3 regions of the Terrihabitans rhizophilus genome follow, and region 2 is predicted to be linked to each of the others. Evidence: predicted binding sites of a transcription regulator. Region 2 holds the regulator's gene; each other region holds the start of a gene.
The links. Region 2 encodes LexA, which represses DNA repair genes until DNA is damaged. Its sites were predicted from a motif close to TGTTCNNNNTGTGTTCNG; they were not measured.
Positions count from the first base shown of each region.

Region 1: SCD90_RS13430 (DUF3072 domain-containing protein) is a predicted target of LexA. The motif match lies at 1,068-1,085, and genes of this name have one in related genera.
Region 3: recA (recombinase RecA) is a predicted target of LexA. The motif match lies at 1,160-1,177, and genes of this name have one in related genera.

Region 1 is NZ_JAXAFJ010000009.1:10,408-12,673, forward strand. Features, by position in the region: gene SCD90_RS13420 (OpgC family protein) at 1-162, opposite strand, end outside; gene SCD90_RS13425 (DoxX family protein) at 280-729, opposite strand; gene SCD90_RS13430 (DUF3072 domain-containing protein) at 826-1,062, opposite strand; gene SCD90_RS13435 (septal ring lytic transglycosylase RlpA family protein) at 1,178-1,570, opposite strand; gene SCD90_RS13440 (cupin domain-containing protein) at 1,732-2,085, shown strand; gene SCD90_RS13445 (type III PLP-dependent enzyme domain-containing protein) at 2,127-2,266, opposite strand, start outside.
Region 2 is NZ_JAXAFJ010000002.1:339,086-341,351, reverse strand. Features, by position in the region: gene gltA (citrate synthase) at 1-708, shown strand, start outside; gene lexA (transcriptional repressor LexA) at 839-1,543, opposite strand; gene SCD90_RS05195 (DUF4153 domain-containing protein) at 1,718-2,266, shown strand, end outside.
Region 3 is NZ_JAXAFJ010000012.1:86,772-89,037, forward strand. Features, by position in the region: gene recA (recombinase RecA) at 19-1,110, opposite strand; gene cckA (cell cycle histidine kinase CckA) at 1,212-2,266, opposite strand, start outside.

The DNA.
Region 1 (2,266 bases), on a different contig from region 2:
AAGATAGGCCAACGCCGCCCCGACACCGGCAAGCATCACGAAGATCTCGGTCGCATCCGAGAAACCGTAGTTGCGGTGCGTGAGCCAGACGAACGCGTTGCCCGGTATGTGATTGATAAAGATGGTGATCAGGGCGAAGCCGCGCCAGAAATCGACGCTCATCAAGCGCGCCCGCGACCGGCGCGCATCTCCCGACTCAACATTGCTCATGGCGCGATAACAGCATGCCGGCCGCGTGGCAGCCACGCCCCCGGGGCGCGACTGCCATGTTCCAGGCGTCTAGTAGCGGCTCGTGCGCGAGGCTTCGAGGCCGCGGCGCGCGTCGAGGCTCCACGGTCCGGCGCCAGCCAGCATCAGGTAGAGGAACACGAAGCAGTAAAGCGCTGCGAGTTCGCCACCGTTGAGGATGGGAAAGAAGCTCTTGGAAGCGTGGGCCATGAAATAGGCCACGGCTGTGAAGCCCGCGAGGAGGAACGCCGTGGGGCGCGTGAAGAGCCCGATGACGATCAGCAATCCGCCGACCAGTTCAATAACGCCCGCGAGGCCCATGAGCGAGACGAGAGGCGGCATGCCCCGTGCCGACGCTTCCGGGAAGCCGAACAGCTTCTGGGTGCCGTGCTGCATGATGAGCAGGCCCGTCATGATGCGCAGGACACTGAGCATGATGGGCGCATAGCGCGCGGCGGATACGAACGGGCGTTCGACAGGGTTTGAGCGGTTCAGCAGCATTGATCACCTCCGCCGCGACAATGTTCGACGCCGCGACGGAATGCCAGAGCCCATTTCGTGCCGCGGCTCACAACCGGCAATGCATGGCTGCACGCCTCAGCGGCCGAGACCCTTCTTCAGCTCGTCGATGCGCTTCGAGGCGTCCGCCTTGGTAAGATCCTCGGAAAACGCGTCCGCCTGCCCGGCTTCTTCCGAAAGTGTCTTCAGATAGGAGGCCTGTGCTCCCGTCATCGGTTCGCCGCCGGACACCCAATCCTCCACCGGCTTCTCGGTGTTGGAGCCGGGATTTGGATCGGTCTTCGGGTTCTCGGTGTGATCGGCGTCGTTGGCCATGGCAATGTTCTCCATACGTTCCGACGCAGAACGCCCGGGAAACGGCTGGGTTCCCGGGCGTCGGTGATGAGGAGAGGCTTGGGAACGCGAGACCTGACCCGCTGCCCCCCGAGCCTCAGTTGGAGGCGAGCTGCTGAATCTGGACGCGGGCAACACCGGTGCCCATCATGCCGAGCTGGCGCGCGGCGCCGCGGGACACGTCGATGACCCGGCCGCCGACAAAGGGGCCACGATCATTGACGACGACGTTGACGCTCTTGCCGGTGCGGCTGTTCGTGACACGAAGCTTGGTGCCGAAAGGAAGCGTACGGTGGGCGGCGCTGAGGCCGTCCGGATTGTAGCGGGCACCCGACGCGGTCCGGTGACCCATCTGGTACCAGGACGCCATGCCGGACATGCGATGGACCTTCTTCTCCGCCTTGCGCGGCGCAGCCGACGCTACGGTGACATTCATGGCGCCAACAGCGAGAAGAGCGGCGCCGGCCGCAGCGATGTTCAGAAAACGCATATACATTCCTCGACTGGGCCCCCCGGCCCGGATGAGGCGCGAAAGACAGTCCAGAAGAGGCAGAAATGCGGCCCGACACGGGCAGATCAGTGATCGTATATCAGATGCGACAATCTGACATGGCTGGCTATGGAACCAATTCGACGTCGCGGGAACAACAGATGACTTCAACTTTCGTGCAGTTCAACATCAACAACATTGTTCCGGAAGAAGCTTCTCCTGCGGAAGATCGCATCCTGCGTGGAAAGCCGGTTGCACTAACCTGGAACGTTGATGAAAGCCCCGACGGCAAGCTGTTCACGGGCCTGTGGGAAGCCACGCCGGGGGCCTGGCGCGTCCGGTACGACGAGTGGGAATTCTGCGAGATCGAGAGCGGACATTCCGTCGTGACGCCAGATGGCGGAGAGCCGATCCACCTGCGGGCGGGCGACCGGCTCGTCCTGCGGCCCGGCTTCACGGGCGTGTGGGAGGTGATGGAAACAACGCGCAAGAGCTACGTGATCCGCCTTCCCTGACGGTCGCCCGGAGTCACCTCTCCCCGCCGGGGAGCGGTCGACTACTCTGCCGCCATTCCGCCGCGCGTCTCCACCGTGGCGTAGCCCTCCTCGCCGGTGTCCTCATCCTCATAGGCCGTGGCGATCTCCACGAACTCATCGGGGTAGAAGCCGTTGAAACGCGTGCGAAGCGAGAGCGAAT
Region 2 (2,266 bases):
TCCAACTTCCTGCAGATGTGCTTCGCCGTGCCCTGCGAGGAGTACAAGGTGAACCCGGTGATGGCACGCGCCATGGACCGCATCTTCACCCTGCACGCCGACCACGAGCAGAACGCATCCACTTCCACCGTTCGCCTCGCGGGCTCGTCGGGCGCAAACCCGTTCGCCTGCATCGCGGCCGGTGTTGCCTGCCTGTGGGGCCCCGCCCATGGCGGCGCGAACGAGGCGGCGCTGAAGATGCTGGAAGAGATCGGTACGCCGGACCGCATTCCGGAGTTCGTGGAAAAGGCCAAGGACAAGAACGATCCATTCCGCCTGATGGGCTTCGGGCACCGCGTCTACAAGAACTACGATCCGCGCGCCAAGATCATGCAGCAGACCGCGCATGAGGTTCTGGACGAGCTCGGCATCAAGGACGATCCGCTGCTCGACGTGGCGGTGGAGCTTGAGAAGGTTGCCTTGCAGGACGAGTACTTCGTCGAGCGCAAGCTGTACCCGAACATCGATTTCTATTCCGGCATCACGCTGCGCGCGATGGGCTTCCCGACCTCGATGTTCACCGTGCTGTTTTCGGTGGCACGCACCGTCGGCTGGATCGCACAGTGGAAGGAAATGCTGGAAGACCCGGCGCAGCGCATTGGACGTCCGCGCCAGCTCTACAATGGAGCCGTCGAGCGCAGCTTCGTTCCGGCCAAGGATCGCGGCTGACGGCAATCCGTGCGGCCCGGCATCCACGCCCGGCCGCATCGACTGTTCGCAGCTTCAAGCACGAAAACGGGGAGGTCCGGACAGGACCTCCCCGCATCATTTTCAGCCGTGCTCCGCTGGGCCGAACGCCTCAGTAGCGGCGGATCAGCCCCACCAGCTTGCCCTGCACGCGCACCCGGTCGGGTCCGAAAATGCGGGTTTCGTAGGCTGGGTTGGCGGCTTCGAGAGCGATGGACGCCCCGCGCTTGCGGAGCCTCTTCAGCGTGGCTTCTTCGTCATCCACCAGCGCGACCACGATGTCGCCGGTTGCGGCCGTGTCGGCCTTGCGGATGACGACCACGTCGCCCTCAAGGATGCCGGCCTCGATCATCGAGTCGCCGCGCACCTCGAGCGCAAAGTGCTCGCCGCCCGTCAGCATTTCCGGTGGAACTGCGATGGTGTGGCTGCGGGTCTGGATGGCTTCGATGGGCACGCCGGCCGCGATCCGGCCCATGACGGGCACGAACGCCGAATGGCCGCGCTCCTCGTCATCATCGGCCGCACGCGGGCGCGCCTTGCCGAGATTGCCTTCGATGACGCTTGGCTGGAACTTCCCGGTCGGCCGCATGGGCGGGGCCACCGTCTCGGGCAGCTTCAGCACTTCCAGCGCGCGAGCCCGGTTCGGGAGACGGCGGATGAAGCCACGTTCCTCAAGCGCAGTGATGAGGCGATGGATGCCCGACTTGGAACGGAGGTTAAGTGCCTCCTTCATCTCGTCAAACGAGGGCGGGACACCCGATTCCTTCAGGCGCTCATGAATGTAGCGCAGAAGCTCGTGCTGCTTTCGCGTGAGCATGGGCACCTCGGCGGATGAATCAAAACAAATCAGGAACAAAAAGGTAGCTGTTCCTTATGTGTTCCGCAACGGTTAACATCCGGTTGCTTTCCCGCAAACTGGAACGATACGGCTAGGTTCTCGACCTTTCAGGGGCGTGCTCGCATCCTGAAGGGGCCGAACGGGGAGGATGCGATGCGGCAAGACGGATCGGGGTTTCTGTCGCGGATAAAGGCTCTGCCATTCGCGCAGGCCGATCTCCAGCGCGCGGTGACGCGCTTTCCCGTAGCGGTAGCCGCATCCGTCATCGTCACCGCCATGGCGATCGCCGAAATCCATGACCGTCTCGATCACACCATGGCGGAGATGGTCGGCATCGGCTGCCTTGTCGCCTTTGCCGCGTCGGTGGCGGCAGGCGTGATGTCGGAAGCTCACGGCCTTGGACGTGGGCGTGCGCTTCTACAACTTCTTGCCGCGACGACGGGCGCGATCTCGGCCGTGTTCCACGAGTCGCACTGGTTCAGTCCAGAGGCCGCCGGAGTGGCCGCGATCGCGCTCGCGGCGACGGGTTCGCTGTCGCTTCTGCGCGACGAGGAACGGCGGAGCTGGGTCTTCAACCTCTCGGCCCTGTCCGGCCTCGCCTTCGCCGGGCTGAGCACGCTCGTGATCATGATCGGGCTGGCGGCGATCCTCTACAGCATCCGGTACCTGTTCGGCATCACGGTGACGGACACCGTGATGCAA
Region 3 (2,266 bases), on a different contig from region 2:
GCCGGCTGGTGCCCCGGTTCAGGCCTCCGGCTCGCCGTCATCCTCCGGCTCGGGATCGCCCTCTTCGAGGATCTTGCCCGCGATGATGTTGGCGTTCATGCGGATCTGTCCTTCGATCCGGTTCGCGATGTCGGGGTTCTCGCGCAGGAAGGTCTTGGCGTTCTCCCGCCCTTGGCCGAGGCGCTGGCTTTCATAGGAGAACCACGCACCCGACTTCTCGACGATGCCGGCCTTGACGCCGAGATCGACCAGTTCGCCCACCTTCGAGACGCCTTCGCCATACATGATGTCGAACTCGACCTGCTTGAACGGCGGCGCGACCTTGTTCTTCACAACCTTCACGCGGGTCTGGTTGCCCACGACCTCGTCGCGATCCTTGATGGAGCCGATGCGGCGGATGTCGAGGCGCACGGACGCATAGAACTTCAGCGCGTTGCCGCCCGTGGTCGTCTCCGGCGAGCCGTACATCACGCCGATCTTCATGCGGATCTGGTTGATGAAGATGACGAGCGTGTTGGACTTGGAGATCGAGGAGGTCAGCTTGCGCAGCGCCTGGCTCATCAGCCGTGCCTGCTGGCCGGGCTGCGTGTCGCCCATCTCGCCTTCCAGCTCCGAGCGAGGCACCAGCGCCGCCACCGAGTCGATGACGACGATATCGACCGCCCCAGAGCGCACCAGCGTGTCCACGATCTCGAGAGCCTGCTCGCCGGCGTCCGGCTGGGAGATCAGGAGATCGTCCAGATTGACGCCCAGCTTGCGGGCATAGATCGGGTCGAGCGCGTGCTCCGCGTCGACGAAGGCGCAGATGCCGCCCTTCTTCTGCGCTTCGGCCACGGTGTGCAGGGCGAGCGTGGTCTTGCCCGAGCTTTCCGGCCCGTAGATCTCCACCACGCGACCCTTCGGCATGCCGCCGACGCCGAGCGCGATGTCCAGACCCAGCGAGCCCGTTGAGATCGTCTCGATGTCGAGCGCATCGCGCTGCCCGAGACGCATGATGGAGCCCTTGCCGAAGCTGCGCTCGATCTGCGCCAGCGCGGCGTCCAGCGCCTTGGACTTGTTCTGATTCTGGTTCTGGGAAGCCACGTCTACGACCTTGAGATTCGGGGCCATCGGAGCATCCTTCTTGGCAGGGCTGACGGAAAAAACAACCTGCGTGCAAAGTACACGTTTTGTTCTCATCCGCAAGGATGTTCTTGTTTTAGACCCTCTTTTTAGCCGATGGTGTCCTTGACCGTCTGGATGAGGTCCTTCAGCGCGAACGGCTTCGGCAGGAAGGCAAACTGCTCGTCGTCGGCGAGGTTCTTCTTGAACGCGTCCTCGGCATAGCCAGAGACGAAGACGATCTTCACCGCGCTGTTGCGACGCCTCAGCTCCTTGAGCAGCGTCGGCCCGTCCATTTCCGGCATCACCACGTCGGAGATCACGAGATCCACCTCGTTGGCGTGCTCATCGAGAAGTTCGAGCGCTTCCACGCCCGACCCTGCCGCCAGCACCACATAGCCGCGCGATTCCAGCGCCCGCGTCGCGAAACTGCGCACGGCGTCCTCATCCTCCACCAGGAGGATGACCCCCTGCCCCGTCATGTCCTTGGCGGGCGCGTCATGGCTCTTGGCAGGCGCGGGCTCCTCCGCCGCCGGCATCTGCGAAGGCACATGGCGCGGCAGGAAAATGCGGAAGGTCGTGCCTCGGCCCATCTCGCTGTCCACGAAGATGAAGCCTTCGGTCTGCTTCACGATGCCATAGACGGTCGAGAGCCCGAGGCCCGTGCCCTTGCCCACTTCCTTGGTTGAGAAGAAGGGTTCGAAGATGCGGTCGCGGATCTCCTTCGGAATGCCCGTTCCGCTGTCCTCCACCTCGACGAGGATCCAGTCCGCCGCCGGCAGCATGGGCTCGCCGAACCCCGGCACCTCGGAGGCCGGAACATTGCGGGTGCGGATCGTCACCTTGCCGCCACCTGGCATAGCGTCGCGCGCATTCACCACGAGATTGGTGACGACCTGCTCGAACTGCCCCAGATCGGCCTTCAGCAGCCAAAGTTCGCGGCCGTGCACGACATCGAGCGTGACGTGCTCGCCCAGCAGGCGACCCAGCATCATGCGCAGGTCGGAAAGCACCTCGCCAAGCGACAACACCTGCGGCCGAAGCGTCTGGCGGCGCGAGAAGGCCAGCAGATGGCGCACCAGCCCCGCAGCGCGGTTGGCGTTGTGCTTGATCTGCATGATGTCGCGGAAGGACGGGTCCGTGGGCCGGTGGCTCGTCAGCAGGA